DNA from 2 places in the Clostridium fermenticellae genome. Region 2 is predicted to be linked to the other one. Evidence: riboswitches for the same ligand, from Rfam matches in the RefSeq annotation. Region 2 holds a riboswitch; the other holds the start of a gene.

Region 1 (16,200 bases), 1.2 Mb from region 2:
CAATTTCTTCTACAATCCACTCCGAATTATATTCTGGAAAAACTGGAGCACAACGTGGTTTATCTGCAAGATTTCCTACAATCAATTCACCATCTTGTATAAAGATAGTCATATTTTTTAAAATATGTGCCAACATATACGCTTTTTGTAATACTGGTGGTTCTACTGCATGTTTTTCAATTGCCTCTGTAGCAAGTCTTGCTCTTTCTACACCAATACTTGGTTTTACTTTGTTTTGTTTCTCTTTTAACATTTTAATTCTTTCTGTCAACATATAAGCATTCCCCCTTAAAAATTATAAAATTTACTACCAAGAATTTTGTCATTTTTTTGAATATATTTTTCTATTTTATGGTAGCATACTTCTTTTTAGTAGTAAAGTTCACTTATTTAATATCGGGTATTACTAAAAGTCATATACTTCCATTCAAAATATCTTGAAGTTTATGGTATTACTAAACAATGATATAATAACCTTATATTCAATATAGGATTTGTAATTCCAGGCTTAAGTTATACATAAGCTGACATTTCCAAAATGTAGGCACATTAAAAAATTTAATGCACAGGTCGAAATTTTTTAGGTGACGAATTTTGGAAATATCAACTAAAGTATAACTTAAGCCTGGAATTACAAACACTATACTATTTTATAAAAATAAAGCATAATATTAATTATACATAATAGGAGGTAACTTAAATTGGAATCAAATATTATTTTAATTGTCCTGTTACTCGTAGCAGTAATTGGAAAAGCTAATTCAGTAGCCCTAGGTATATGTGCCCTATTATTCTTTAAACTTTTAAATATTGATAAATATGTATTTCCATCACTTCAGGCAAATGGTATATCAATAGGAGTTGTTATTCTCATTGCATCAATCTTAGTACCAATAGCAAATGGGACCGTACGTTTTTCAAATATTAAAGGTGTTTTTTCATCATTTTTAGGTATATTTGCACTTTTAATTTCTTTATTCACTACATATTTAAGTGGTCTTGGAATGCAGTATCTCACAATTCAAGGACACAGTGAAGTAATGCCTGCTTTGATAATAGGTGCTGTAATTGCTGCTGCATTCTTAGGTGGAGTTCCAGTAGGGCCTATGATTACATCCGGAATAATAGCACTCGGACTCAAGGCTTTTCACAAAATAGGTATGTAAAAAAACAGGTGTACTAATTGCACCTGTTAAAATCCTTATAGAGTTTAAAATTCTAAGCTTAACTTATGCGTAGATCGGGATTTCTAAAATTTTTTACGTGGCGTATTTTGGAAATCCCGGTCGGAGCATAAGTTAAGCTTTCATTTATAAACCCTATAAGCAATTAAATAGCATCAAAGAAACTCATCTGGTCGCTCTCTGGAAGACCTTTTAAGCATCCAAATTTATCAAGAAGTTCTACAGCAGAGTTTCCTATTTTCCCACGTTTCCTTAAATCATCTATTGACGTAAAAGGCTGCTTTTTAGCAGCATTATATATGCTCTCTGACGCAATATTCCCCATGCCGGATATACTATTTATAGGTGGTCTTAAGCCATCATCTTCTACTAAGAATTTAGTGGCATGAGATTTATAAAAATCAATCGAAAGAAACTTGAATCCCCTTTCATACATTTCCAAAACTATCTCTAAGTCATCATACATATCTTTATCTTTAGGAGTAGCTTCATTTCCCATCATCTCAATTTCCTTCATTTTACGTTCAACTTTTTCTTTTCCAAATATCATAAATTCACTATCAAAAGCTTTCGCCCTGATTGAAAAATATGCAGCATAGTAAGCTTTTGGTATATGAACTTTGAACCATGCAATTCTAAAGGCCATCATAACATATGCTGCTGCATGCGCTTTAGGGAACATATATTTTATCTTCTTGCATGAATTTATGTACCATTCAGGAACTTTATGTTCTCTCATTAAAGCCTCGTATTCAGCCCATTTTTTAGGGTCTTTAAGTGCCTTTCCTTTACGTACTGTTTCCATTATTTTAAAAGCAGTATTTGGAGGAAGTCCCCTTTTTATAAGATATATCATTATATCATCTCTGGTACACACAGCTTCACTCAATGTAACTATGCCCTGGTCAATTAAGTCCTTTGCATTTCCGAGCCATACATCAGTACCATGAGAAAGCCCTGATATACAAAGAAGTTCTGAAAATGTCTTAGGCATTGTATCGACAAGCATTCCACGTACAAACTTAGTTCCAAACTCAGGGATTCCAAGTGTTCCAACTTTAGAATTTATCTGCTCTGGAGTTACTTTAAGAGCTTCCGTTGACGAAAATAACGACATTGTTTCCTTATCATCAAGTGGTATTTTATGCGGATTTACTCCCGTTATATCCTGAAGCATTCTTATAACGGTAGGATCATCGTGTCCAAGTATATCAAGTTTCAAGAGGTTTTGGTCAATAGAATGATAATCAAAATGAGTTGTTATAATATTTGAATCTGGATCATCTGCTGGATGCTGTACTGGACAAAACTCAAATATTTCACGTCCTTTTGGAACAACTATTATTCCACCTGGATGTTGTCCAGTAGTTCTTTTTATACCTGTACATCCTTTTGATATTCTAGTTATTTCAGCCTTATTTATTGAAATATTTCTTTCCTCGTAATACTTCTTAACGTATCCAAATGCAGTTTTTTCTGCTACGGTACCTATTGTTCCAGCTTTAAATGTTGTACCTTTTCCAAATATTACTTCTGTATATTTGTGTGCCTTAGCCTGATATTCTCCGGAGAAATTCAGATCTATATCTGGCTCTTTATCACCATTAAAACCAAGGAATGTTTCAAACGGTATATCCATTCCATCCTTATCCATTTTTTCTCCACATACAGGACAATTTTTATCCGGCAAATCAAATCCATTCTTAACACCATAATCATTAAAATCAGAATATTTGCATTTTGGACACCTATAATGCGGCGGCAGTGCATTAACTTCTGTTATACCTGTCATATTAGCTACAAAAGAAGACCCGACAGAGCCCCTTGAACCAACTAAATATCCATCTTCATTTGACTTCCAAACTAACTTTTGGGCTATGATATACATTACAGAAAACCCATTTTTTATTATCGATTCAAGTTCCCTATCCAATCTCTGCTGAACAATCTCCGGCAGTGAATCTCCATATAACTCATGCGCTCTGTTGTAAGCTATATCCTTGATCGTCCGTTCACAGCCATCTATATGCGGGGGACATTTTTCCGGCGATATAGGACTTATCCTATCACACATATCTGATATCTTATTTGTATTTGCAACTACTACTTCATACGCTTTTTCTTCTCCTAAATATGAAAATTCTTTAAGCATCTCATCTGTAGTTCTTAAATATAATGGTGCTTGATTATCTGCGTCTTTAAAGCCCTGACCTGCTTCTAGTATCCTTCTATATATTTCATCCTCAGGATCCATGAAATGTACATCACAAGTTGCAACTACAAGTTTACCAAGCTTTTCTCCAAGCTTTACAATCCTCCTATTTATATCCTTTAAATACTCTCTATCCTGAACCTGACCGTTTCTAATCAGATAATCATTATTTCCAGGTGGCTGTATCTCAAGATAATCATATTCTCCGGCTATTTTTTCTACCTCTTCATCTGATTTTCCTAAAAGTATTGCTTGATAGAGTTCACCTTCACTACATGCACTTCCTATGATTAAACCCTCCGAATACTTTTTATAAAGACTTTTTAATATACGCGGCTTTTTATAAAAGTAATGCAAATGAGAGTATGATACAAGTTTATAGAGATTTTTTAAACCCGTATAGTTTTTTGCAAGTATTATTGCATGGTAAGTTTTAAGCTTTTTATATTCTTCTTTTCTTGAAATCTCATCTCTCGCATATGTATCTATATCTGCAAGAGTAACTGCACCTCTATCTTTAAGTTTATCAATCATAATATTAAATATCTTAACCGTTGTATTAACATCATCTAAAGCTCTATGTGCAACTTCAACCTTTACACCTAATTTTTTCGCGATTCTTCCTAATTTATATGTCTTAAATTCAGGAAATAATTCCTGGGCTAGAGATAATGTATCTACATATGTAAAATCAAAATCATATCCAAGAAATTTGGCATTGTGTTTTAAAAAACCGATATCAAATTCAGCGTTGTGTGCAACTAAAACACTTTCAGATATAAACTCAAGCATTTTAGGAAACACTTTATCTATAGTTTCTGCATCTTTTACCATATCATCAGTTATATTAGTAATTTCTACAACTCTTAGCGGGATTGATTTTTCAGGATTTACAAAGCAGCTGAATTTATCTATTACAGTTCCTTTCTTTATTTTCATGATTCCTATTTCAGTAATCTTTTCAGTTACCGGAGAAAACCCCGTAGTTTCAAGATCGAGCACACAATACGTTGTGTCAATGCTTTGATCTTTTATATTTATAACAGAAGGTTTTTTATCTGGAGCTAGATATGCTTCTACCCCATATATAATTTTCATATCAGGATTATCTCTTCCCAAAAGCTTATGTGCCTCAGGAAAGGCCTGAACTACACCATGATCTGTTATTGCAATAGATGTCATGCCCCAGTCCATTGCTCTCTTAATAAGGTCTGTTGCACTTGTCATAGCATCCATCTGGCTCATTTTTGTATGCATATGAAGTTCTACTCTTTTAATTTCAGCATCATCTTTTCTTATTTCCTCATCCATCCCCTGAGTTTCAATTATTGTACTCACAATAACCTCTACTTCCTGAGAAAATTTACTGTAACCTGCATTTCCTAAGATTCTTACACCTTTAGCTTTTTTAAGCCTTGATACTACTGAAGAATCTTCTCCGCCTTTTACAAAAGCCTTACACGTAATAGAACTAAAACCATCATATAAATCAAATGATATTAATACCTTCCCACTTCTAAGTTCTTTTGATTCTATATTAGATATTTCTCCTTCTATACCAACTCTTCCTTCATAAGGCGTAATATCTGAAATTTTAATAAGTTCATCTATGTTCACATTTCTTCCTAATATCAAAAATGGATTATCTTTCTTACTATACTCTACTCTAACTTTCTTATTTGTATTTTTGGTGTTACTTAACATCTTAGGGTTGATGTTATTTTTTTTATCTGCTGGTCTTGACTCAAGCTCTTTTTTTATAATAAGCATTTCTTCCTTATTTTTATCATTTCGAGCCTTTATTAATTCCTCAGCACTCACTTTATCGATAAAATGTATGGTATAATTTTTCCCATATATCCTCTTTATAGTACTATTTATTTCTTTATCATAATCCATTTTCCTCAAAACATCTGATACGGGAATATTAAAATTAAAATTTATTATATCCTCACTAATCTCAAAATTGCAATTACTTGTCATTGCCTTTAGCATTGGATGTTTACAGGCCATATATTCTATAATACCTTTAAGCTCTTCGTCTATTGACTTCTTATTTATTCCATCATCATACTCTATAGTAATCTTAGAATCATCTAAAGCAAATCTATTTTTTATAAAATCATTAAAAAGTTCAATTTCTTTTATGTCAATATATTTACCAGAATTCAGCTTGATCTCTAAAGTCCGGATATTCTTTTTCAAAACAACAGAGGAGATAAAAGCCGAATTTATATTTCCATCTGATTTGTAATCACTAAAAACTTCACTTATTCTTTTCATATTAACATAGCCCTCTTTATATTTGCCTTATTTCAAATTTAATTTAGCCAGTGCATCTGCAAGTGCAGAATTTATAGGAACTTCATTTTCTTTCTTCATCTTATTCATATATTTATTAACATCTCTCTTATTTAACTTGCTATCGCCCTCTTTAAATCTCTTTTTAAATACTGATGCCTTTTCTCTAAAACTGCAGGTAGTACAAACATATATTTGCCCGTCTCCATCACCTCTAAGTTCAAGTTTCTTATGGCAATTAGGACATCTTACATTTGTAAATCTGGCTAAGTTTTCTCTATGTCCACAAGTTCTATCCTGACACACAAGCATCCTTCCATGTTTTCCATTAACCTCAAGCATGTACTTGCCGCATTCAGGGCACTTTGTTCCCGACAAATTATCATGTTTAAATTTATCATGACTCTTTTTTACATCCGCAACTAATTTTGATGAATAATCTCTCATTCCGTCTATAAATTTTCTATCATTTAACTTTCCTTTACTTATTAAATCAAGTTCTGTTTCCCATTTAGCAGTAAGAAGGGGTGATTTTAAGTCATCTGGTACCAATTCCACAAGCTGTTTTCCTTTAGAAGTCGGAATTATTTCTTTTCCATTCTTTTCTACATAGAAGGTATTAAATAACTTTTCAATTATATCTGCTCTTGTAGCAACTGTTCCAAGTCCGCCGGTTTCACCTAAAGTCTTTGCATATTCTTTATTCATGTTTATATATCTCTGAGGATTTTCCATTGCAGAGAGAAGCGTTCCTTCATTGAATCTTGCAGGCGGCTTTGTCTGTCCTTTATGGATTTTAGCGTTAACAAGCCTTATAGTATCTCCTTTGCTCACTTCCGGTAAAACCTGATCCTTTAATTCTTCATAATCAACATTCTCATTATCCTCAAAATCATCCTCTTTACCGTATACTGCCTTCCAACCATGTGACTTAATTATCTTACCTCTTGCTGTAAAAACTTCTCCATTAACCTCAATCTTTATAGTAGTTTGAACATATTCAAATGGAGGAAGCATAACACTTAAAAATCTCTTGACTACCAGATCATACACTTTCTTTTCCTCATAACTTAACTTTGAGAGATTAATCATCTCCTCAGTTGGAATTATTGCATGATGATCCGAAACCTTGCTGTCATCGACAAATCTTTTACTTGCATTTATTTTATTCCCCATTATTTTCATGGTAAACTTGCTGTAGTTTCCAACTGATACAGCTCTTAATCTATCCCTAATAGTAGGAACTATGTCAGAAGAAATATATCTTGAATCTGTTCTAGGATATGTGAGTACTTTATAATTTTCATACAATCTCTGCATTATAGAAAGAGTTTCTTTTGCAGAAAAGCCAAAAATTCTATTACAATCCCTTTGAAGTTCGGTTAAATCATACAAAGCTTGAGAATACTTCTTTTTATTGCTTTGTGTGACTTCAACTACTCTTCCCGTTTGAGAATTTACTTTTGATACAATTTTTTCAGCAATTTTTTCATCAAAGATGCTCAAATTCCCATTAGAATTTTGCCACTGAAGTGTATATCCATTATTAGTATTTCCAGTTATACTATAATAATTTTTAGGTTTAAAATTTTTAATTTCCTCCTCTCTATGAACAATCATAGCAAGTGTTGGTGTCTGAACTCTTCCTGCTGATAACTGTGCATTATGTTTGCAGGTAAGCGCTCTTGTAACATTAAGTCCTACAAACCAATCTGCCTCAGCTCTTGACTCAGCCGCTCTATATAAATTATCATATTTCGATGCCGGTTTTAAATTGCTAAATCCCTCTTTTATTGCTTTATCCGTTTGAGATGATATCCAAAGCCTTTTTACATTTTTATTAACCTTTACTTTCTCAAGTATCCATCTTGCAACGAGCTCACCTTCTCTTCCGGCGTCTGTTGCTATAATTACCCCATTTACATCTTTTCTATTTAATTGAGTTTTAACTGTATTAAATTGCTTGCCAGTCTGTTTTATAACTACAAGTTTTAAATGTTTTGGAAGCATCGGCAAATCTTCCATTCTCCAGGTTTTGTATTTATCATCATAGGTTTCTGGATCTGCCAGTGTAACAAGATGCCCGAGTGCCCATGTTACTATATATTTTTCTCCTTCCAAAAAGCCATTTCCCTTTTTACTACACTTTAATACTCTTGCTATTTCTCTTCCAACTGACGGTTTCTCTGCCAAAACTAATGTTTTTCCCATATTAAAATTTCCTTTCACAACCTTCTATAATAAAAATAAGGATAGTTACATAATATTCCTACCCTTAAATTCTAAACATTTTACAAAAATCAATTACTATTTTCTAGTATCATTATACATTTTACAATTTATATTTTCAAGATTATAAAATACGTTTCAAATATGATACCTACACATAAATATCTGAAAACTCAATGTTTATACGATCTATTTTATCATCATAATTAAATTGAGTATCATGAACCGTCTTTTTATTTTCAATAGTCTTTACTGGTAAATCTATAATAAATTCTGTTCCACACCCAAGACGACTTTTAACATCTATAGTTCCACCATGCATTTCAACAAACGATTTCACAAGACATAATCCTATGCCACTACCTGCCTGATCACTTTTGCATGGTTTTCCTGCCTGAACAAATCTTTTAAATATGCCATTTAATTTTTCTTTTGGAATACCTGTACCTGTATCTTTTACAGATATTTTAACATTCCTTCCCATATCTGTTACTGTAACGTATAAATATCCTCCTTGTTCAGTGAATTTTATGGCATTTGAAATAAGATTTAATATTATTCTTTCTATTTTATCGGCATCACATGCCATAATTTTTTCTTCTACATTTGTATCAAATGTCAAATTTATTCCTTTATTTCTTACATATTCCACTACTGATAATGTTATATTTTCAACTATATTAATTATATTAAAATTATCCAGATTAAGTTCAGAAAATCCTGCATCTATCTTTGTCATATCAATCATATTATTGGTGAGTCTTATAAGTCTATAACAATTTTGATTTATTATATTTATATATGTAGTTAGTTTTTTACTTTCATCTAAATTATCTCTTTTTATAATAACATTACATAACTGCAGAGAATTAAATATTAAATTAAGAGGTGTCCTAAATTCATGTGACAGATTGGCGAAAAATTCAATTCTAATTTTATCATGGTTTAAAGTTTCCTTTATGACTTCATTTTGTTTTTTTATTATATTTTGAAGCCTTGTTATTTTATTTTTTTCATAATTTCTTCTTTTTGTGTGTTTTAAATCATCCGTATTCGGTGACTTTTTTTCCATTTTATTCATCCCCCATACATCGTATTAATAACTTATTCTATACGTTTAATTTCACTTCCTTTAATTGTATTAATAACTTATTCTATACATTTAATCAATTTCCTTCATTTAAATGTAATTTTTTATAAGAAAATAAATTTGACTAAATATTATTTATCAACTATAATATTACCTAAATTAAATAAGAACTCTTATCAAGAGAGGCAGAGGGACTGGCCCTATGAAGCCCGGCAACCAGTATCGCTCATTTGCGATATATTGGTGCCAATTCCTGCAGCAAGGAGCTGATAGATAAGAGAGGTCACAGCAATATTGTTTTTAAAACCTCTTTTATTAAGAGGTTTTTTTATTTTAATATTTTGAAAGGACGGGATAATATGCCTCAACTTAGTACAAAATTAAACCTTTTTACAGACTCTGTTATAAGAAAAATGACTCGAATAGCAAACCAATATAATGCAATAAATCTATCACAAGGTTTTCCTGATTTTGATCCTCCTTCTGTAATAACTGACAGATTAAAAGAAGTAACAAAAGAAGGTCCTCATCAATATGAGATTACATGGGGCTCACAGAAATTTCGTGAAGCACTTGCAAAAAAACAATCAAAATTCATGAATCTTGATATAAATCCTAACACCGATATTGTTGTAACTTGTGGAAGTACAGAAGCAATGATGGTAGCTATGATGACTGTTTGTAATCCAGGTGACAAGGTAATTGTATTTTCACCTTTTTATGAAAATTATGCATCGGATTCAATACTCTGTAATGCGGAACCAATTTATGTACCACTTTATCCTCCTGCTTTTAAATATAATAAGGAGGAATTAATAAATGCTTTTAAACAAAAACCAAAAACTTTAATTTTATGCAATCCTTCAAATCCTATTGGAAAAGTATTCAGCCTAGAGGAACTCGAATTTATAGCAAATCTTGCTGAAGAATATGATACTTTTGTTATAACAGATGAAGTATATGAACACATAGTAATGCCTCCATATAAGCATATATATTTTGCTTCCCTGCCTAATATGTATAAGAGAACTCTATCTTGTAGTTCACTTTCAAAGACTTATTCAATAACTGGCTGGAGGCTTGGCTATATAATTGCACCAGCCAATATAATTGAAAATGCTAGAAAAGTACATGACTTCTTAACTGTAGGGGCCGCTGCACCGCTTCAAGAGGCTATTGTAGCTGGATTAAATTTACCTGACAGTTACTATGAAGATTTAACCAAACTTTATACTGGAAAAAGAGATCTATTCCTTAAAGGACTTGATGAAGCTGGCTTAAAGTATATAAAACCACAAGGTGCATATTATGTACTTGTAGATATATCAGATTTGAAAAGAAAAAATGAAACAGATCTTGAATTTTCCGAATGGATGATAAAAGAAATTGGAGTTGCTCCGGTACCAGGATCTAGTTTTTTTAAAGAGGATATAAATTATCTTATTCGTTTCCATTTTGCAAAAAAAGATGATACTTTAAAAGAGGCTATAAAAAGACTTAAGACTTTAGTATATAAAGCCAGGATCAGAAAATCCACTCTTCTATGATATATAGAGTTTCTAACCTGCAACCTGACTTATACTTTGATTAGATATACAACTTTTGATACTATAAATACTTTTTTATAATTTTGGGTTTAGAATTATTAAAAGTATTTATAGTACTGAATTTTGATAACTATTTGAAGTATTTGTCTATTATCTTTTCTGCTGTTCTCCTCTGCATATTGGCATTATTTATAAGTGTTAAAACTACAAGTAGTAACTTTTCATAATCATCTGACCTGTCGAGTTTTTCTGATTCCTTCAAAATTGAATTTACCTTGTTTTCAATTTCTTCTTTAAGGCTAACCTCATCTGCTTTTTTTATGTTCAAAAATACCTGATATAGGGAATCTAACTTCATATTCTCCTCTTCTTTTGAATTTACTACTATTTTATTTAACAAAAGTTTTATATCATTTATAGATAAAATCTGCTTTAAATTATATAAAAATATCATCATTATTATATGATTTCTTGAATACTTTTTATTTTTAATAGGCATAAGTATTTTATCCTTGGTATAATTATTGATCATCGTTTTAGTTAAAAGCTTATCTTCTTCACTACGTTTAGTTCCGCTTAAACTAGTCTCAAATAAAGTTATTACTTGATCCATATATAAATCTAATTTTGGTATATCGGATAATTCTATTTCTTGATTCAAATTTAACTCTTCTATACTTTCAAGCACGTTTTTTTTAATATCTCCCATTTATCTCCACTCCATTTATTATTTACATTATATCATATAGTTTCCATAACTATATGATCTCGTTTTTATATTTTTAAATTGGCAGTATTATTAAATAAATAAAAGTAATTTATCGAAAAACACTTATTTTAACAGTATTTTGGCTAATAATTTAAATTGATATATTATATAATAATTATATAATATAAATATATCATAAAGTGGTTTTAATAACCACAAGAAATTGTATGAACAAATTTTGTAATGAAATATTTTTTGATAAATTGTCAAAGATATACTTATAGTTTTATTTTATAACTATGAACACATTGGGAGGAGTAGTAATGAAAAAATTTTTTAGGGAACCTGTAAATGGTTTTACTCATTTGTTTGGTGCAATAGTATCATTGGTCGGATTAATTTTACTTATTGCAAAAACTCTTATGTCATATCCTTCAAGTAATTTAAAATTGACTGCAGTAATAATATTCGGCATGAGTCTAATTTTTCTATATACAGCAAGTTCAATATATCATCTTATAAATTCTACAGAAAAAGTGCTAAAGTTTCTGAGAAGGCTTGATCATTCCATGATATTTATACTTATCGCTGGAACATATACACCAATATGCCTTATTACACTTACTGGAAGACTTCGTTGGATTATATTTATAGCTATATGGTCAATGGCTGCAGCTGGAGTACTATTTAAAATGATATGGTTCAGTATGCCAAGGTGGCTATCAACTTTATTTTATATAGCCATGGGTTGGTTTGTAATATTATTCATTTCCCCCGTTTCCAGGGTTATAAATTTAAGAGGTATGATTTGGCTTGTATTAGGTGGAATATTCTACACTGTAGGTGGGATCATATACGCATGCAAATGGCCAAAACTCAATTTAAAGGTATTAGGTTTTCATGAGATATTCCATATATTTGTGTTACTTGGAAGCTTCAGCCACTACATATGTATACTTAAATATGTAGTATAAATCAGCTTTTTATATATGGTTTACAATTCTAAGTTAAGCTTTCATTTATAAACCCAATGATATAGGAACAGCTGGATATCTAAAATAGATACCCGGCTGTTTTTTAATTGACCATTTTCACTTTTTGGTTGTCATTTAAGAATAGCTGCCCTTCTGTTATTATATTATCAGTCTCATATATATTATTTGACTTTACTTCTACATATTTGTCATTTGACAAACCTGTCTCTACTGAAACTTTTTTAACTTTTCCATTTGAAACTTTATATATATATGATACTCCATTTTCAATTTTAACAGCTTCAACAGGAACTGTGATTACATTATCGACCTTCTCATCTGGTAATTCCACCTTAGTAAACATACCAGGTTTTAATTCTCCACTTGAATTATCAACCTTAATCTTAACTATATATGTTTGAGTCTTACTATCTGCTGCAGGACCTATACTATATATCGTACCAGTTATATTTTTATCTTTAAGTACTCCTATCTCTATTTTAATTTTGTCCTCCGATTTTAGTTTACTCATAACCTTATCAGATACATTTACCTCTGCATCAAGTGTACTTGTGTCTATTATAGTAAGAGCCGACGCAGCAGTTGGAGTCATTTCTCCCTGCTTGGCATTTACTACTGATATCGTTCCGGAAATTGGTGCAGTAACAGTCGCATTACTCAGCTGTACTTTAGCAGACTCAACAGCAGCCTCTGATTGTGCCACTTGAGCCTGTGCAGCTTGTATAGACTCGGGTCCAACCTCATTACTTATTACATTAAAATTATTTTTAGCCCCATTATATGCTACTTCAGCAGTTTTATATTTAGTAGTTGCCGTCTGTAAATCCTGTTCTGATACAGCTCCAGCACTGTACAAACTCTGCATCTTATTATAATAATCCTGCGCATCATTATATGATACGGCTGCACTTTGGAGTGTTTGCTCTGCTTGAATCATAGGCTGATCTACAGCCGCTCCCTTTGTCTTTCCTAAATTTGCATTAGCTGAATCTAATGCCGCCTGCTGCTGGTCAACTTGTGCCTTAAGTTCACTTGAATCAAGTGTAAAAAGCACTTGTCCACTTGATACCTTACTTCCTACATCTACATTTAAGGAAGTAATTTTACCTGCCATTTTAGCAGATACATCCACTTGCTTTATAGGTTTTATCTGACAAGAATACTCAACATATGTGGATATTGAATTTATAGAAGGTTTTACTGTTTTTACAGTAGTTATATTATTTTTTACTTTAGTATCCTTTTTATTATTTATTATTCTCATAGTAAATATTCCTGCAATAATTACTATAATTATAATACTAATAATTAGTTTCTTTTTACTTATATGATGAGTAATATTTTTGATGTTATCAATAACTTTCATACTGTGACACCTCCTTATTACCTTTTGTGAATCTTCTTTTTAATGAACTTTTTATGTCTTCTAGTAACGTGTATACAACTGGTAATAGTATAGGAGTTAATATTGTAGAAGTTATCATTCCACCTATTATAAGACAAGACATTCCACTAAGTTCACTTCCTTCACCTGTAGAAATAGCTGAAGGTAACATACCTACTACCATTGTTGCAGTGGTCATTATAATTGGTCTAAGCCTTGTAACACCTGCCTCAAGCAATGCCTCTCTAAGATTCATCCCACGTTTCATAAGTGTATTTGTATAATCTATAAGAAGTGTTCCATTTTTAGATGCTAATCCGTCAAGCATAATTACACCAATCATTGTCGGAATACTTAATGTCTTTCCTGTTATAGCGAGTATTCCAAGTGCTCCGATTATAGCACATGGAAGTGCAAGCATTCTTACTGCTGGCGTTAAGAAGGACTCATATAATACTACAAGGATCATATAAACAAGTACTATGGATGCAACTAATGCTTTTATAAGAGAAGCGAATGAATCTGTCAGCTCTTTTTGATCTCCACCAAATTTTATTTCATAACCTGCCGGGAGATTCAAAGTCTTAAGTTTATTCTTAATCTGACTATTTACCTCTCCAAGTGACTTACCCTCTAAATTCGCTGAAACAGTTATTACATCTTGTCTATCCTGTCGTGAAATTGTAGATGGACTATCCGCCACCTTAATATCTGCGATTTGATTTAATGCAATAGGTTGTCCAGATGAACTCAATACTTTTATGGAACCAATATCTTGTGGAGTTTTTACCTGCCCATCCATAAATTTAACATTTATATCATAGTCGTCATCGTCAGTGGCATACTGACCAGCTGTAGAACCATTTATTCCTGTTCTAAGTGCTGCTGATATATCCGATAAAGATACTCCATAAGTTGAAGCGGCAAGTTTATCTATTTGCACTCTTATTTCATTAGAATCGTCATTCGATGAATTCTCAACATCAGTAATACCTGGAACAGTTTTTACTAAATCCTCAACCTTTTTACTTATTTCTGTTAAATTCTCGTAATCATCACCCTCTACATTTATTGATATTGGCTTACTCCCTGATCCGGCTAAACCCATACCTGATTCAGAAACGTCAAATTTTATTCCAGGTATTTGATCTCCCCATTCACGAAGTTCAGCCGCTACATCGCTTTGACTCTTCTTCCTTTGATTTATAGGTTTTAATTGCACCACCATCATTGCAGAAGATGAATTATTACTGCCTATTATAGAATAATAATCCTTAACATCTTTCATTGATTTTAAGTGACTTTCAATCATTTTTACTTTATCATCCGTCTGATTTAAATTAGAACCAGAAGTTAAGGACACATTTACAAAAAATTCACTTTGATCAGATTGCGGCATAGCCTCAGTTTTTATAACTCCCATTGGTATAAGCGCAATACTAAAAGCTATAAGTAAACATGTTGTTATTATAACCTTGGCTCTATTTTCAAGAGACCACACAAGTAATTTTTTATATGATTGTGTCCATTTATCTATGAATTTAGAAATAGATTCCATGGCCTTTAAAATAAAATTATTCTTTAATCTAGAATTTTCTTGTGCGTGTGTTTTTGGAAAAGCTTTTTTAGATTTAAACAAACGCGATGCAAGCATTGGTGTAACTGTAAACGATACAAAAAGTGAAAATAATGAAGCAAATGTTATTGTGAGTCCAAATTCTCTAAAATACTTGCCTATCATTCCTGACATAAAGGCAACCGGAGTATATACAACAACATCACACAATGTAATTGCAATAGCTGCAAGCCCTATTTCTCTACGTCCTTCAATAGCAGCTTTAATTGGATTTTCACCAGCTGCAAGGTGCCTCTGTATATTCTCGAGTACAACTATAGAATCATCAACCAATATTCCTATGCAAAGTGACAATCCCATTAAAGACATCATATTCAAAGTAAAATGGCAAACATACATCATGAAAAAAGTTGATATAAGTGATGTTGGTATAGCTACCAATACAACTAATGATGAACGCCAGCTCTTTAAAAAGAACAGCAATACTATAGCAGTAGTTATTATTCCTTCTATAAGTCTATGTTGTATATCTTTAAGTGAAGATCTTATGTACGTTGTAGTATCCTCTACTACTGAAATTTTAACTCCTTGTGGAAGCTGTTTATTTATCGTATTTAATTGTTCCTTTACATTGTCAACAACCTTAACCACATTAGCATCGCTTTGTTTTTGGATCTCAATTCCTATTGTATTATGTCCGCCTGTTCTCAGTATTTGAGTAGCATCTGGGTAGTCCATGTTAACCCTGGCTATATCTGAAAGCCTTATACTGCCGCCCTGTGAATTTACTCCACCGGTTGGAATAATCAAATTTTTAACATCGTCAATACTATTAAATTGTGCCATTGCCCTGACAGTTTGTGTACTTTTGTTTTCTTTTATTTGCCCAAGAGGCATATTAACATTATCTGATTGCAATTTTGCGAGCACATTATTAATATTAACACCATAATAATCTACAGCTGTTTTATCG
Region 2 (16,200 bases):
CTCTAAATCTTATATTTTCTTTATTAATACCAAGCCCTAGTAAAAAATCCCAGGTATGCTTTTTCCAGTAATCATGCCATTCGAGATCAGTTCCCGGTTTACAGAAGAATTCTATCTCCATTTGTTCAAACTCCCTTGTTCTAAAAGTAAAATTTCCTGGAGTTATTTCATTTCTGAATGATTTTCCTATTTGAGCTATACCAAATGGTATTTTCTTTCTTGTTGTTCTTTGAACATTTTTAAAATTTACAAATATGCCCTGTGCCGTTTCAGGTCTTAAAAATGTCTCTGATTTAGAATCTTCAGTTACACCCTGAAAAGTTTTAAACATAAGATTAAATTGTCTTATATCTGTAAAATTGTGTTTCCCACAACTTGGGCAATTAATATTATTATCATCAATATACTTTTTTAGTTTTTCATTACTCCATCCATCAGCGCTAGCCTTTTCTATTCCTCTTTTTGTCATATGCTCTTCAACTAATTTATCTGCTCTAAATCTCGTTTTACACTCTTTGCAATCCATAAGGGGGTCTGAAAAATTTCCAACATGACCAGACGCAACCCACACCTCTTTATTCATCAATATGGCCGCATCTATACCAACATTATATTTACTTTCCTGAACAAATTTCTGCCACCATACCTTTTTTACATTGTTCTTTAATTCAACTCCCATAGGGCCATAATCCCAAGTATTTGCAAGTCCTCCGTATATGTCTGATCCAGGATATACAAATCCTCTATTTTTACACAAAGCTACTACTTTATCCATAGTCTTCTTACTTTTCATTACTAATACCTCCTAAAATTATATAAAAAAAAGACCCTTATCTTAAGGGACGAAAACTCTTTCCGCGGTTCCACCCTTTTTGACATGAGTCCTGCTCTCATTTATATCATTCAAAAGTTCCATTCAAAATAAGGCCTTAATTGTTCACACCAACCACAATCTCTCTTCAAAGACATTATAATTACTATTCTTTATCATCACGAAATATTTAATTATTTATATTTTAACATTAAATTTATAATTGTCAATTAAATTTATCAAAAAAATAAAAATGGCTCCGCGAAAAGGATTCGAACCTTCAACCCTTCGGTTAACAGCCGAATGCTCCACCGTTGAGCTATCGCGGAACAACTTACATATATTATTATACCATGAATTTTCAATAATGCAATATACTTTTTTACTATAATTATCATAAAACTCTATGGATTAGTGAAAACAATAAAATGGAGCAGGTCGGGAATTTTTAATTCTGCATAAATATAGCAGCCTCAAAAAAGACTGCTAATTCTGCACCGCTAGTGCATCCATGAATCAGTTGACCTGGTCTTTGACCCCACACTCGCCTGCTGGAATTTTTGCTACCCGGATTTAACCTCTCACTATTTATTCTCTCGCCTTTAGACGGCAGGACTTACTTCTAAACCGCACCATGCTCATTAAACATTTTATTTAACTTACGTGGATCGCTTCGCCTGCGACTAGCATCGACTTTCAACCACAAACCTAACTCATAAATAAGATTATACTCTACTTTTTGCAGCAGTCAATATACTAACTTTTCTGGCTCCATTTATAGTAAGCTGCTCTGCACAATAATACGCTGTAGCACCAGTAGTTATGACATCATCAATTACCAGGATATTCTTACCTTCTATATCATATCTTGCTATATATTTAAAACTATCTTTCATATTAGCCCATCTCTGTACACCACCGAGCCCTATTTGATCCTTTGTCGACTTTATTTTTTTCAAGCAGTTGATTACAGGTATGTCGATTTCATCAGAGATAATCTTCGAGATATATTTGCTTTGATTATATCCTCTGTCCTTCAGTGATGCTTTTGTCATTGGAACATAAGTTATATAATCAAACTGTATGTTATTAAGCTTTATAATATTTATCATATAACTCGCTAAAAGCCTGCCAGAATCAAAATTATTTTTATATTTCAAAGAAATAATAAGTTCCATTACCGTTTTTGAATAATATGCTGCACTGTAAACTTCATACCTCATACCATCTTTTTTTATACAAAAAGCATTTTTACATAATTTTATATCCTCTCTACACTCAGAACATATAAATCTGTCATTATATAACTCTTTATTACAAACAATACATTTTTGCTCAGATGCATATATAACTGATAATAAACATTCTTTTAAAAACTTTAAATTTTTAATAATCCCTGTTCCCATGCTATTTTATTAAAACTTCTCATTATATCTTTAGCCTTATCCATATCATATGTTTCCTCATTAGCTAAAAATATAACCTCTCCTTCTAAATTTTTTCTATTTCTATTTACGGCTGCACAAATATATACTAATTTCTTATAGTCAAACTTAGAATTATCCGAGAAATAGACTATTGCATCCGAACCTTGTATACTATAATCAAATATATCAAAATTGTCAGTTATATATACTCCTCTTTTAAATTTATTGAAATTTTCTATAACTTTACTATCATGTATTTTATGTACACATGTTATATTCCGGGTCATATTACTGCAATATTTATATATATATCTATATATCCTCTCTATATTATAATTATCAGGAATACATATTATAACCTTTCTAGAAGACATAATAGAACACTTCAAATAATCGTATATAAGGAATGGTATATCACTAGTTATGTCAATTCTCGTAAGTACAGTCCTCGGTTCAATCAATGGTTTTTCATCATCCCTTGCCGGAAAAACAATCTTGCTTCCAATATTAAACATATCCTCTATAGAGTACAATATAACTTTACTATGATGATTTGATAATTTATAAATTAAATTATATATTTCATCTTTATTATGTGATAAGAATGTACTTATACTATCATAAATTATTAAATCATAATTTTCTGAAATATTTACAGCATTATAGAAACAACATATTTTAAACAATTTATTTATAGTTTTTACATTTAAATATGATTTTAAACTCTTAATAATATTTAAATTTTCGCACTTTTCGTCAGTAATATATATAACTCTTTTATTATTAAATATATGAAATAATATAACATTTATAAATATATCAACTGAATTATAAGGCGGAGATATTACATTTAGAACTTTTCCATTTTTAGTACTCCAATCTAGTATATATTCACTAATTCTATTTTTCTGTTTGCTCAAATTCAGTTTCTGGTACATTGGCATCTAATCCACTCTCCATTATATCCATTATTCTATATTTTAATAAAGAATATCTCTCAAAACTTTTATCATTGCTTATCATGAATTTCAAAGCCCTTAAATTTCCAACTAGTACCACCATTTGTTTTGCCCTAGTTATAGCCGTATACAATAGATTTCTATTCATAAGTAAGGGAGGCCCCATAAATACAGGCATAATACCAACTGGAAATTCACTTCCCTGACTTTTGTGTATAGTCATAGCATATGCAAGTTCAAGTTCATCAAAGCATAGATTATCATATATCACTCTTTTTTCATTATCGAATATCACAGATATAGTATTTTTATCATCATCTATATCATCTATATAACCAACATCTCCATTGAATACCCCCACTCCTTCATGTTCGCCATTTCCTGATACCCTGGTCCACTTTAATGAGTAGTTATTTTTTATCTGCATAACCTTGTCACCTACTCTAAATGTAATGTCTCTAAATTCTTTTTCTTTCTTCATTTTACTTTTTGCATTAAGTATTTCCTGAAGTTTTAAATTCAAATTATTTACTCCAAGAATTCCCTTTCTCATAGGGGACAGTACTTGAATATGTTTCATTTTATCCCATGTCTTATTAAAATTGGGAAGCCTTTTATCCACAAGTTGTATCAATGTATTTAATATGTTCTCCGGTTCACTGCATCTTATAAAATAAAAGTCCTTATCTTTTTTATTTAGTAAAGGCATCTCTCCATTATTAATCTTATGTGCATTCACAACTATTAAGCTTTCACGTGACTGTCTAAATATTTCTTTAAGTCTTACAATTTTTACACATTTACTTTCTATTAAATCTCTAAGAACATTACCCGGTCCAACTGATGGAAGCTGATCTGCGTCTCCAACTATTATTAATCTTGTGCCTATTGAAATTGCCTTCAGAAGATTGCTCATAAGTATTATATCTATCATTGAAGCTTCATCTATTATTAAAACATCACATTCTAAAGGTGTTCCTTCACCACGCGAATATAATGCATCGTCTTGATTTTCATTTATTCCCATCTCAAGTAATCTATGAATTGTCTTAGCTTCTCTTCCTGTCGCTTCACTCATCCTTTTCGCAGCTCTTCCAGTTGGAGCAGCCATAAATACTTTATAATTAATTTCTTCAAATATCTGAGCTATCGCATTTATAATGGTTGTTTTTCCCGTGCCTGGTCCACCTGTAATTATCTCTACTCCATTTTTAAAAGCACCATTTATAGCTTCTTTTTGAGAACTTGCAAATTCAACGCCATGATCTCTCTCAAACTTTTCTATTTCAACATTTACATCAATCTTGATATCCTCATATTTAGTCAATACTAAAGAAAGTATTTTTCTCGTAACATTCATTTCACAATAATAATATGGAAGAGTGAATGCACATATTCTCCCATTAGCATCTTCCAATTTTATCTTTCCATTTGCTGAATTCTCGTAGATATTTTCCTCAATTTCTTTTCTCGATACCCCCAAAAATTCTATAGACTTATTGACAAGTTGATCAAAGGGCATATAAGTATTACCCAATCCGCAAAAATTATTAATTATATAATTTACACCACTTTGTATTCTAAAAGGAGAATTTAATTGTATCCCGGTACTTCTTGCTATTTTATCAGCTGTTTTAAATCCTATCCCTGGTATCTTTTCAGTTAAAATATATGGATTTCCCTTGACTATTCGTATAGAATCATTTCCAAATTGTTTGTGTATTTTGACACACTGATTGACCTTGATCCCATAATTTTGGAAAAAAATTATAAGATTTCTAATTTCATTTTGTTTAGAATAGGAATTGCATATTAATTGTATTTTCTTCTCTCCTATCCCTTCTATTTCGCGAAGTTTTCCTATATCACTATCCAAAACTTCTAAAGTGTTTTCTCCGAACTTTTCAACAATCTTTCTTGCCGTTACCGGGCCTATACCTGATATAACCCCAGATGAAAGATATCTTTCAATACCAAGTTTAGAATCCGGGACAATTTGTTCACATGTCTCAACTTTAAACTGCCTTCCAAAGTGCGGATGAGTAATCCATTCTCCATTTAGTTTTAAACTCTCACCCTCTGTAATATATGGTATATATCCAACTATTGTGATACATCGACATTTAACTTTTTCTTTAAATTTTGCAACTACATATCCATCTTTGTTACTTTGAAAAAGTATGCTGTCAATATTACCTTGTAACTCCTGCATACAATCTCTCCTAAATGTATTATTTATTTATCAATAATTATATCATTAAATTATGTAAATATAATATATATTATTAAAGGATTTAGCCTAATAGATTTTCTATCAGACTAAATCCTCTTCAAACTCAAAAATTATATTAGATATATCTTCTTATCTGGGCAACTTTATCTAACTTTTCCCAAGGTAAATCTATATCAGTTCTTCCAAAATGACCATAAGCAGCAACTTGTTTATATATAGGTCTTCTCAAATTTAATTCTTTTATTATAGCTGCAGGTCTCAAATCAAATACCTTTTCAACTATATCAACAATTTTATCTTCTGGTATTTTTGATGTACCAAATGTATCAACAGTTATGGAAACTGGCTGTGCAACTCCTATTGCATATGCAAGCTGTATTTCCAGCTTATCAGCAACTCCGGCAGCAACCAAGTTTTTAGCTACCCATCTAGCTGCATAAGCAGCTGATCTATCGACTTTAGTTGGATCCTTTCCTGAAAAAGCACCACCGCCGTGTCTTCCATATCCACCATAAGTATCAACTATTATCTTTCTACCTGTAAGTCCTGAATCACCCTGCGGACCCCCAACTACAAATCTTCCAGTTGGATTTATAAAATACTTAGTATTGCAATCTAAAAATTCAGGTGATATAACAGGCTTTATAACTTTCTCTATAATATCTTTTTCTATCTGATCATGTGAAACATCAGGATCATGTTGAGCTGATACAACTATTGTATCTATTCTAACAGGCTTATCATCATCATATTCAACAGTAACCTGTGTTTTTCCATCTGGTCGCAAATAATTTAAAATACCATTTTTTCTAACTTCAGCTAACTTTCTTGAAAGCTTATGAGCCAAAGAAATGGGCATTGGCATATATTCTGGAGTCTCATTTGTTGCAAACCCAAACATCATTCCCTGATCTCCAGCTCCTATAGCCTCTATTTTATCCATTTTACCCTTTTTAGCTTCCAATGATTCATCAACGCCAAGTGCTATATCTGATGACTGTTCATCAATCGATGTTATTACAGAGCATGTTGAACAGTCAAATCCAAATTTTGCCCTAGTGTATCCTATCTCTTTTACAGTTTTTCTTACAACCTTTGGAATATCTATATAACAATCAGTTGATATTTCCCCCATTACTAAAATCATCCCCGTAGTTGTCGCTGTTTCACAAGCAACTCTACCATTAGGGTCCTTTTCCAATATAGCATCGAGAATAGCATCTGAAATTTGATCACACATTTTATCTGGATGTCCTTCTGTAACTGATTCAGATGTAAATAGTCTTTTCATTTTAAATCATCCCTCCAATTTCATAGAAAATAAAAAACCTCTTCAATAAGAAGAGGTTAAATTACTTAACAACTCTCTTATCTTGCAGATTTATAATACTGCAGGAATTGGCACCTTAGCCTATACGCTGGTTGCCGGGTTTCATCGGGCCATTTCCCTCCGCCTCTCTTGATAAGAGTTAAATATTTAATGATTATACAAAAATAAAACACATTTAGTGTCTTTATGGTGGAGGAAGATGGATTCGAACCATCGAAGTCGAATGACAACAGATTTACAGTCTGCCCCCTTTGGCCGCTCGGGAATTCCTCCATAATTAACAATACAATATCTTTTTGTACTATTCTTTAATAAAAACAATAGTGGTGGGCACAACAGGGCTCGAACCTGTGACCCTCTGCTTGTAAGGCAGATGCTCTCCCAGCTGAGCTATGCGCCCTAGTTCTATGGTGGAGGAAGATGGATTCGAACCATCGAAGTCGAATGACAACAGATTTACAGTCTGCCCCCTTTGGCCGCTCGGGAATTCCTCCACATATGGTGCTGGCAGAAGGCTTCGAACCCTCGACCTACTGATTACAAGTCAGTTGCTCTACCAACTGAGCTATGCCAGCATATAAACCATTTAAACTATTCAATTTCACTAACGTCAACAACAAACAGTATACTCTGTTGTGATTTCAAATTCAACTGTGTATTGTCCTATTTATTTGATAATATATTATAATTTCTCTACCTTACGTTAATTTACTCTATATTGCATATATGTACCTCAAATTACATATTTAATTTTTCATATATATTCTTAATTTCCTCATAATCGCTATCAGATAATCTTTGTTTTAATAATTTTACAGCTTCTATATTATCACTAATTTTACTACTATTAATCAATTTCCTGGCTTTCTCATAGTCAATTGCTGATAATTTATCGGATATTGCAAGCAATTTTTCTTTGTCAATATTAGTTAATTTCTGTTGTACCTTTGAATGTGAAATAGACTTACTGCTCTCATTATTATTTGATAACTGATTTGCTGAAAGGTCACTTACATCTGACAAATTTGCTATATTGATATTCTTAGTATTCTCTTTAAAAAACTCCTTCTTATCACTTTCAAGTTTTTGTCCTAATTCATCCAATTTACCTTTTTTAAAATCATCACCCATTTTTAAAAAAGATGTATCCGTAAAGAGGTATGAATATTTTTGCATTTTATTACCTTCATCATCTTTCTGTTTGTGATGATTATAATAAAATACTTTAATTCTATTACTTATAAAATTATTATTGATATCTATCTTTGGTGTATGTCTTATTATAAACACAGATATTATAGTACACAAAATTATAATCAATGATAATATCTTTTTATTCATATTAATCCCTCCGTGTCATTTACACATTATCGTCATATAAATATTTTTTATTCAATATTTATAATATTTAAACTGTTAAAATCATATAAATAAGTGATGAATTATCTATCAGGAGGTATGTTTGTGAATGAAGTGAGATCTAGTTACAAAAATCCATTATGTTATTACAAAATAGCCGACTTTCTAAAAGATTATATAAACAAAAATTCAATAATAGTATGTGTTGGAACTGATAAATGTATAGGCGACTGCTTAGGTCCACTAGTCGGCACATTATTAAAATTTAGTTCTTTCCCTTTACCTGTATATGGTACCATTGAAAAACCTATACATGCTCTAAACATTCAAAAAAAGCTTAGTAAAATCAAATCCCTTCATCCCTACAATAACATAATAGGTATTGATGCATGCCTTGGTGATGAATCAAGCATGGGAGAAATTCAAGCTCGTGATTATCCTATTCATCCCGGAAAAGGCATAGGAAAAACTCTACCAGAAATTGGAGACGCATCAATTATAGGAATAGTTGGTTCTAATTACAATACTAAAATATTCAACAATAATACTATACGCCTAAACTTAGTTCTAAATATAGCTAAAGAGATATATCATTCTGTTATACACTCATACTATCTTTACGATAATACTAAATCCTCATTATAAAAAAAGTAAAATTCTTATATAAGAATTTTACTTTTCTTTTAATCTATTAGAGTTATATCGTCACCTATAAATGTAACTTCCATCTTATCTAAATATTCCAGCACCTTCCCAGTTCCCAAAGCCACACAAGATACGGCTTCTTCTGCCACTTGTACTGGTACTTTAGTTGAATCTTCTATCAGAGTGTCCAAACCACTTAGCAAAGCTCCTCCTCCTGTCATAACTATTCCCTTTTCAGCTATATCCGCTGCAAGTTCTGGAGGAGTTCTTTCTAACACAGCGTGAGCAGTTTCTGATATTGCATTAACTGCATCTTTTAGAGCCTCTCTCATTTCATCAGACGACACAACAACATTTTTGGGAAGACCTGTAACCAAGTTTCTTCCTCTTATTTCCATAGTCACTTCTTCTTTTTTAAAGGCAGAACCTATGTTTATTTTAAGATCCTCTGCAGTTCTCTCTCCAATCATTAATTTGTGCTTTTTCTTTATAAATTTGATGATAGCTTCATCAAATTTATCCCCAGCAATCTTTATAGATGATCTAACAACTATACCACCCAAAGAAATAACCGCTATATCTGTAGTTCCTCCTCCAATATCTATAACCATATTTCCACTTGGTTTAGTTATATCTAGTCCAGCTCCAATAGCTGCTGCCAATGGTTCTTCAATTAAAAACACTTTCTTAGCTCCTGCATTTTTGGCTGCATCAATTACAGCTCTCTTTTCAACCTCTGTAGCTTCGCAAGGTACACAAACAACAATTCTTGGTGAAGACATTTTTTTAGTTCCACAAGCTTTCGAAATAAAATATTTTAACATCTTTTCTGTTACATCATAATCAGATATAACACCATCTTTTAAAGGACGAATTGCAACAATATTTCCAGGAGTCCTTCCTATCATATTCCATGCTTCTTCTCCGACAGCCAATACTCTGTTTTTACTTCTTTCTATAGCAACTACTGAAGGTTCCTTTAAAATTACTCCTCTTCCTTTAATATAAACTAACACTGTAGCCGTACCCAAATCTATGCCCATATCTGTTCCTATACTAAAAAACATTCCCTTTTTTCACTCCCACTCTAAAACGATATTTTATGTTAATAAAAAAGTTGTCTAATTTTATTATAATTCACTAAATATAATTATAATAGGAATGTTTTTAACCTTCAATAGCCTTATATTTCATTTTTGTTGCTTTTCCACCCCTTATATGCCTTTCAGCTTTATTATAATCTAAAATTGACTTAGCTTCCTTTGCAATTTGAGGATTTATTTTGGGCAATCTTTCTGTCATATCTTTGTGTATAGTACTTTTACTTACTCCAAAAACTTTGGCTGTCTTTCTTATTGTAGCTTTTGAACCTATGATATACTTAGCAACTTCTAAAACTCTTTCTTCAATGTAATCTTTCAAAAGTGCTACCTCCTTAACCTTCTATATTTATAAATATGCTCTTTTAAATTCTTAAATTCATCTTTAAACCCCATTTTATATTCATTTACATATTTTAAATGAATTTTACGGGATTTAACTTTAGTTCATAGAAATCATACTATGAACTAAAGTTAAAATATAAAATCTCCATTAATACTTAATATATTTACCTGGATCAACAAAATTATTTCCATTTAAAACTGCAAAATGCAGATGATCTCCATATTTCTCATAGGCTGATCTAAGAGTAGTTTTTCCTACCGAACCTATAACTGTGCCTGCTGTTACAGTTTGACCTTTAGAAACCTTAACTTTAGGATCTAAATTTGAATAAACAGTCTTTAATCCATTTTGGTGATCTATTATAACCTCTACTCCATCTTGTGTAGAAGTATTAACTTCTTCTACCTTACCATTCATAGCAGCCATAACAGGTGTACCCAGATCACATTTTAAGTCATATCCTAAATTAGGCCTATAACTTGCTGTAGAATCCCAATACACAGGATCTCCCGAATATCCCCTTGCCAATGTTCCGTTTACAGGTTTTTCAAATGAAGTTCTAACAGTCTTAGATACACTTTGTGAATTACTTTTTGATGATTTACTCTGGCTTTGCGAATTAGCAGACTTTTTAACCTGAAGAGCATTATCATAACCCATTGAAGATTTTTCTTGTGATTTAGCCGTCTTCTTTGATAAATTGTTATTTTGGGCTACATTACTTTGCTGGACAGATGAAGTGTTTGAATGTTTACTATCTTTTACAGTTACAGCAGCTACTACAGCAACTATGCACAAACAAACAAATAATATTACGTAAAAGCCCTCCTTTTTCAAGAAATTTACTACCTTATTTGGAAAATTTTTATTCATACTAACACCTCCTATTTCTAGTTTGTCCAGAGATTACTAATTAATACATATTTTATATATATTTTTAATACTTTTTTTGCGATATTTTTTGACAAAAAAATAAAGCCTATGGCTTTATTTTCTGTATAGTATTTATATTTACCCCTGTATAATAATGAGTTAGTATCTGTTTATAACTTTTACCAATCGCAGCCATGACATTTGCTCCAGATTGACTCATACCAACATCATGTCCATATCCTGTACAAATTATTTTTACATACCTATCTTCAAATTGTATTACAAAATTAGCTGAATTTAATCCAAGTGCACTCCTAAATTGACTCCCTTTGAGTATTATACTTCCTACATTTATGTCCTTTACATAACCACTTTCATCCCTATTTTTTATAAATACAGAATTCTTAACATTATTTACAGATAATTTTGATCTACTATGTGATCTATTTATTTTATTTACAAAATCATAATAACTTAATATTACACTAGTTCTATATTTATAAGAATTTTGTTCTCCCAAACTACTGACACTTTTTAGATATGGTACATCTTTCGAAAACACATCCTTTGCATCTTCTGTCTTTCCACTACTAGATGAAAAATAATAAGGTTCCATAACTAATTCACCTTTATATGTCAGTATTTCTCCTTTTGTATCTTTTACTGCATCACTTATCTTATTCCAGTATTCTTCCCTTTTACTTTGTGGCCATGACTTGAATCTGTCATCTTTAGTCATAAATACTTGACACTTAACACTATCACAAACATCTGCACCTGTATTGCTATTATATTTTTGACCTCCTAAGCTCTCCATATGTGCTGCTCCAAAGGTCCTTGCAGCTACTGCCTGTGCTTTTAATGCCTCAACATTGAAATTAGCCGGTACCTCTGCACAAACAACTCCAGTAACATACTCTTCTAAATCCATAGCTTGAATCTTCTTCTGCTTCTCCATATATACATTTATTTTGTATGACTGATTATTATTAAATATTATATCCTTTGACTTAATAAAAAAATCAGGTACAGATTTTGCAATATCAGTACTCGCGGAACTAAAATCTAATATAATGAATGATCCAACCAAGGTTAATATCACACATGCAACTATCATCATCAATATTCTTTTTATATGTATAGTTCCATAAACTTTTATCATATTCACCTCCATCATCTTATACTTTGCTTTTATAGAAAATCTACTTATATTTTATTTGTGTATCTACTCAAATATTACTAAATAAAAAAAGAGAAGACCACATTATTAATCTTCTCCAATATTTAATATGAACACAATTATATACTAACTTACTGTTTTACTCTTTCTATATCTGCACCCAGCTTTTTTAATTTTTCTTCTATAGAGACATAACCTCTATCAACATGATATATATCTAAGACTTGAGTTTCTCCTTCAGCTGATAATCCCTCAATTATAAGTGCTGCACCTGCCCTTAAATCTGTTGCTCTTACCTCTGCTCCTGTAAGTTTGGGTACACCTTCTATAATGGCACTTCTGCCATCTATTTTTATATTGGCTCCCATTCTTTTCATTTCAGACGCATACATAAACCTATTTTCAAATATAGTCTCAGTGATTATACTTGTGCCTTCAACTGTAGATAATACTGCAGCCATTTGAGATTGCATATCCGTAGGGAAACCCGGGTATGGCATAGTTTTTATATCTATAGCTTTCAACTTTCTATCAGCATCTATAATCAAACTTTCTCCATCAACTTTTATATACACTCCCGCTTCTGCAAGTTTAGCTATTATTGGTTTTAAATGTTCTTCTTTTATCCCATTTATCTTTATCTTACTTCTGGTTGCTATTGCCGCAGCCATAAATGTTCCTGCCTCAATTCTATCGTATATTGGCTTATAGGTTGTTCCTTTTAAATTTCTTACACCATATATATGAATATTGCCACTGCCTGCTCCTGTTATATTAGCTCCCATACTATTTAAGAAATTACCTAAATCCTCTATTTCAGGTTCTTCAGCTGCATTTTCTATTATTGTCTCCCCTTCTGCCATAACAGCTGCCATCATTATATTTTCAGTAGCACCAACAGATGGAAAATCCAGGTATACCTTATCACCTTTAAGTCTATCAGCATAAGCCTCTACATATCCATGACCTATATTAACTTTTACTCCAAGTGCATTGAACCCCTTCAAGTGTAAATCTATTGGTCTAGTTCCTATATTGCATCCACCTGGAAGTGATAATTTAAATCCTCCGAATCTTGATATCATAGGGCCCATAATCAAAAAAGATGCCCTCATTTTTCTAACTAATTCGCCATTTGGCTCACATCTGTTTATATTTGAGGTATCAATGGTTACCCTTTGAAGTTTTTCATCTATTTTTACATCAGCATTTATACTTCTTAATAAATCATTTATAACAAATACATCATCCAACATAGGGGCATTATCTATAATACACTTATCTCCACTTAACAATGTTGCTGCAATAAGTGGTAAAACGGAGTTTTTGGCACTACTTATATTTACTTCTCCTCGTAATCTTTTTCCTCCCCTTATCAAAATTTTATCCATTTTTATCCTCCATTCTACAATTGCTAATACGTCTTAATTATTTCGGGTGTAGCAATAATCATATAACTTCCTGAATAATATCTGCATACGCTGTAATTAAAATCTATCAATTTATTATTAATTTTAGTTACATTATTACATAAACCGGTATAAGCAGTTGACGTATAACCATTTCCTAAATCTACTGTATCTACATCATAAATATTATAAGATCTTAACAATTTTAGCACCTGCGAATTACATTTACCGATAGTTTCATAATCTGCAAGTCTAGCTTTTATACACTCAAAATACTTTACACTTTCTTCTTCATCTTTTAAGCTATCTTTAATTCGTGTCTTTAGATCATCAAGTTTATTCCTATTTACCAGTTCATCAATATCTATGGTTATAATATTATATTTTCCATATTTTATACTTTGTATGTAGCCATTCTCATTTTTTTTATTAAATTCTATACGGTACATTTCTCTATTTTGGGTTATGTTAATACTATAATCTTTCTTCTGACTTAATGTTTTAAAAATAGTCTGGCACATACTTTCACCATTTGAACTTGTTTCAAAACTTGCTGTAACATCACACTCCTGAACCGTACTCTTAGTAGATTTTAAAATTTCATCGAATAAAATATTACTATTGGAGATTTTACTTTTACTGCAAAATCCATCAAATAAAAATACTAAAAAGATTGATAGAATTATAATTATAAATGATTTACCCTTTTTCCACATAACTAACAACTCTATTGGTACTTAATATAGAGTCACCTCACCCCCAAACATCCTTTGTTTAAATTATGACCATATATATTTTTAATATTCAGTATAAGAATTCACTATTTGGGTAGTAATATTTTTTAATTTTTAATTTCCTCACTAATAATATATAACTTATAAACATAAAATGTGCCTTTAAGAAATATATGAATAAATAAAAGTGACATGAAACAATTAATTTCATGTCACTTTTATTTATTCATATTATTTTAGACTAATTCTTGCCAATGCTCTTGACAAGGCCAACTCTGCTCTTCTTACATCAACATTATCTTTCTCTTTTAACCTATTCTCAGCTCTCTCCTTGGCTTCCTCAGCTCTATTAAAATCTATTTCATCGGGCCATTCGCAGGAATCGCATAAAAAATTTACCGAGTTATCCTTCACCTCTAATATACCTGTCGAAGTGAATGCTTTAATTTTTTTACCATCCTTATCAACGATTTCCGTAATATTAGGCACTAGAGTTGTTACCAAAGGTATATGATTTTTTAAAATTCCTATACGTCCCTGACTACTATCAGTTAGTATTTCAACTACTTCTCCAGTATAAAAATTCTTTTCCGGAGTATTTATAGTTAATTTTAAAGCATCCGCCATATTAATCCCCTTCTTACAAAATTAAATTATATCACTTAACTCAAAAAGTATAATAATTTATTCTCTATATTATAAAGTTAGACAAATACATGTCTAACTCCATAATTGATTAGCTAAATCTATTCCATAGTTTTAGCTTTTTCTACAACCTCATCTATACTTCCGGCAAATAAGAATGCAGGTTCAGGTAAATCATCATATTTACCATCAAGTATTTCCTTGAAACCTCTTATAGTTTCTTTTATTGGAACATATTTACCTTTCATTCCTGTAAATTGTTCTGCAACAGCAAATGGCTGTGATAAAAATCTTTGAATTCTCCTAGCTCTTACAACCGCTAATCTATCAGATTCTGAAAGTTCATCTACACCAAGTATTGCTATTATATCTTGAAGCTCTCTGTACCTTTCAAGTATATTCTTAACTCTTGAAGCTACTTCATAGTGTTCTTCACCTACAACTCTTGGATCCAATATTCTTGAAGTTGATTCTAGCGGATCAACTGCAGGATATATACCAAGTTCTGATATAGATCTTGATAAAACAGTTGTAGCATCAAGATGTGTAAATGTAGTTGCTGGAGCAGGATCTGTGAAGTCATCTGCAGGTACATATACAGCCTGAACAGATGTAATTGATCCTTGCTTTGTTGAAGTAATTCTCTCTTGAAGAGCACCCATTTCAGTTGCAAGTGTCGGCTGATATCCAACAGCACTAGGAATTCTTCCAAGTAATGCTGAAATTTCAGAACCAGCTTGAGTAAATCTGAATATATTATCTATAAACAAAAGAACATCCTGACCTTGATCTCTAAAATATTCAGCCATTGTAAGTCCTGTAAGTGCAACCCTCATTCTAGCTCCAGGTGGCTCATTCATTTGCCCAAATACCAGGGCAGTTTTATCTATAACACCTGATTCCTTCATTTCATAGTAAAGGTCATTTCCTTCTCTTGTTCTTTCTCCAACACCTGTGAATACGGAAAGACCTCCATGTTCAGTAGCTATATTATTTATAAGTTCTTGAATGAGAACTGTTTTGCCAACACCTGCGCCACCAAATAATCCAATCTTACCACCTTTTTGATACGGAGCTATAAGATCTATAACCTTTATCCCTGTTTCAAACATCTGTGGTTCAACAGATTGTTCTTCAAATGTTGGTGCA

The links. A riboswitch is a leader RNA that binds a small molecule or an ion and turns the genes downstream of it on or off. The one in region 2 is predicted to bind S-adenosylmethionine.
Region 1: it holds a riboswitch for S-adenosylmethionine, as region 2 does, so the genes downstream of both, D4Z93_RS08385 (pyridoxal phosphate-dependent aminotransferase) here and metK (methionine adenosyltransferase) in region 2, are expected to answer to the same signal.

What each region holds. Positions count from the first base shown of each region.
Region 1 is NZ_CP032416.1:1,797,338-1,813,537, forward strand. It holds gene D4Z93_RS08360 (glycyl radical protein) at 1-274, opposite strand, end outside; gene D4Z93_RS08365 (DUF441 domain-containing protein) at 702-1,166, shown strand; gene polC (DNA polymerase III subunit alpha) at 1,330-5,679, opposite strand; gene D4Z93_RS08375 (DNA topoisomerase III) at 5,707-7,908, opposite strand; gene D4Z93_RS08380 (sensor histidine kinase) at 8,078-8,998, opposite strand; SAM riboswitch class I at 9,187-9,296, shown strand; gene D4Z93_RS08385 (pyridoxal phosphate-dependent aminotransferase) at 9,376-10,563, shown strand; gene D4Z93_RS08390 (DUF1836 domain-containing protein) at 10,694-11,272, opposite strand; gene trhA (PAQR family membrane homeostasis protein TrhA) at 11,596-12,246, shown strand; gene D4Z93_RS08400 (efflux RND transporter periplasmic adaptor subunit) at 12,350-13,633, opposite strand; gene D4Z93_RS08405 (efflux RND transporter permease subunit) at 13,620-16,200, opposite strand, start outside.
Region 2 is NZ_CP032416.1:198,235-214,434, reverse strand. It holds gene D4Z93_RS01050 (glycine--tRNA ligase) at 1-793, opposite strand, end outside; tRNA gene D4Z93_RS01045 (tRNA-Asn) at 1,066-1,140, opposite strand; gene D4Z93_RS01040 (ComF family protein) at 1,537-2,217, opposite strand; gene D4Z93_RS01035 (hypothetical protein) at 2,190-3,182, opposite strand; gene recD2 (SF1B family DNA helicase RecD2) at 3,139-5,409, opposite strand; gene metK (methionine adenosyltransferase) at 5,546-6,721, opposite strand; SAM riboswitch class I at 6,796-6,899, opposite strand; tRNA gene D4Z93_RS01020 (tRNA-Tyr) at 6,948-7,033, opposite strand; tRNA gene D4Z93_RS01015 (tRNA-Val) at 7,085-7,160, opposite strand; tRNA gene D4Z93_RS01010 (tRNA-Tyr) at 7,169-7,254, opposite strand; tRNA gene D4Z93_RS01005 (tRNA-Thr) at 7,260-7,335, opposite strand; gene D4Z93_RS01000 (hypothetical protein) at 7,499-8,101, opposite strand; gene yyaC (spore protease YyaC) at 8,225-8,764, shown strand; gene mreB (rod shape-determining protein) at 8,803-9,831, opposite strand; gene spoIIID (sporulation transcriptional regulator SpoIIID) at 9,932-10,186, opposite strand; gene D4Z93_RS00980 (M23 family metallopeptidase) at 10,358-11,083, opposite strand; gene spoIID (stage II sporulation protein D) at 11,190-12,245, opposite strand; gene murA (UDP-N-acetylglucosamine 1-carboxyvinyltransferase) at 12,395-13,654, opposite strand; gene D4Z93_RS00965 (YwmB family TATA-box binding protein) at 13,678-14,388, opposite strand; gene D4Z93_RS00960 (F0F1 ATP synthase subunit epsilon) at 14,638-15,033, opposite strand; gene atpD (F0F1 ATP synthase subunit beta) at 15,153-16,200, opposite strand, start outside.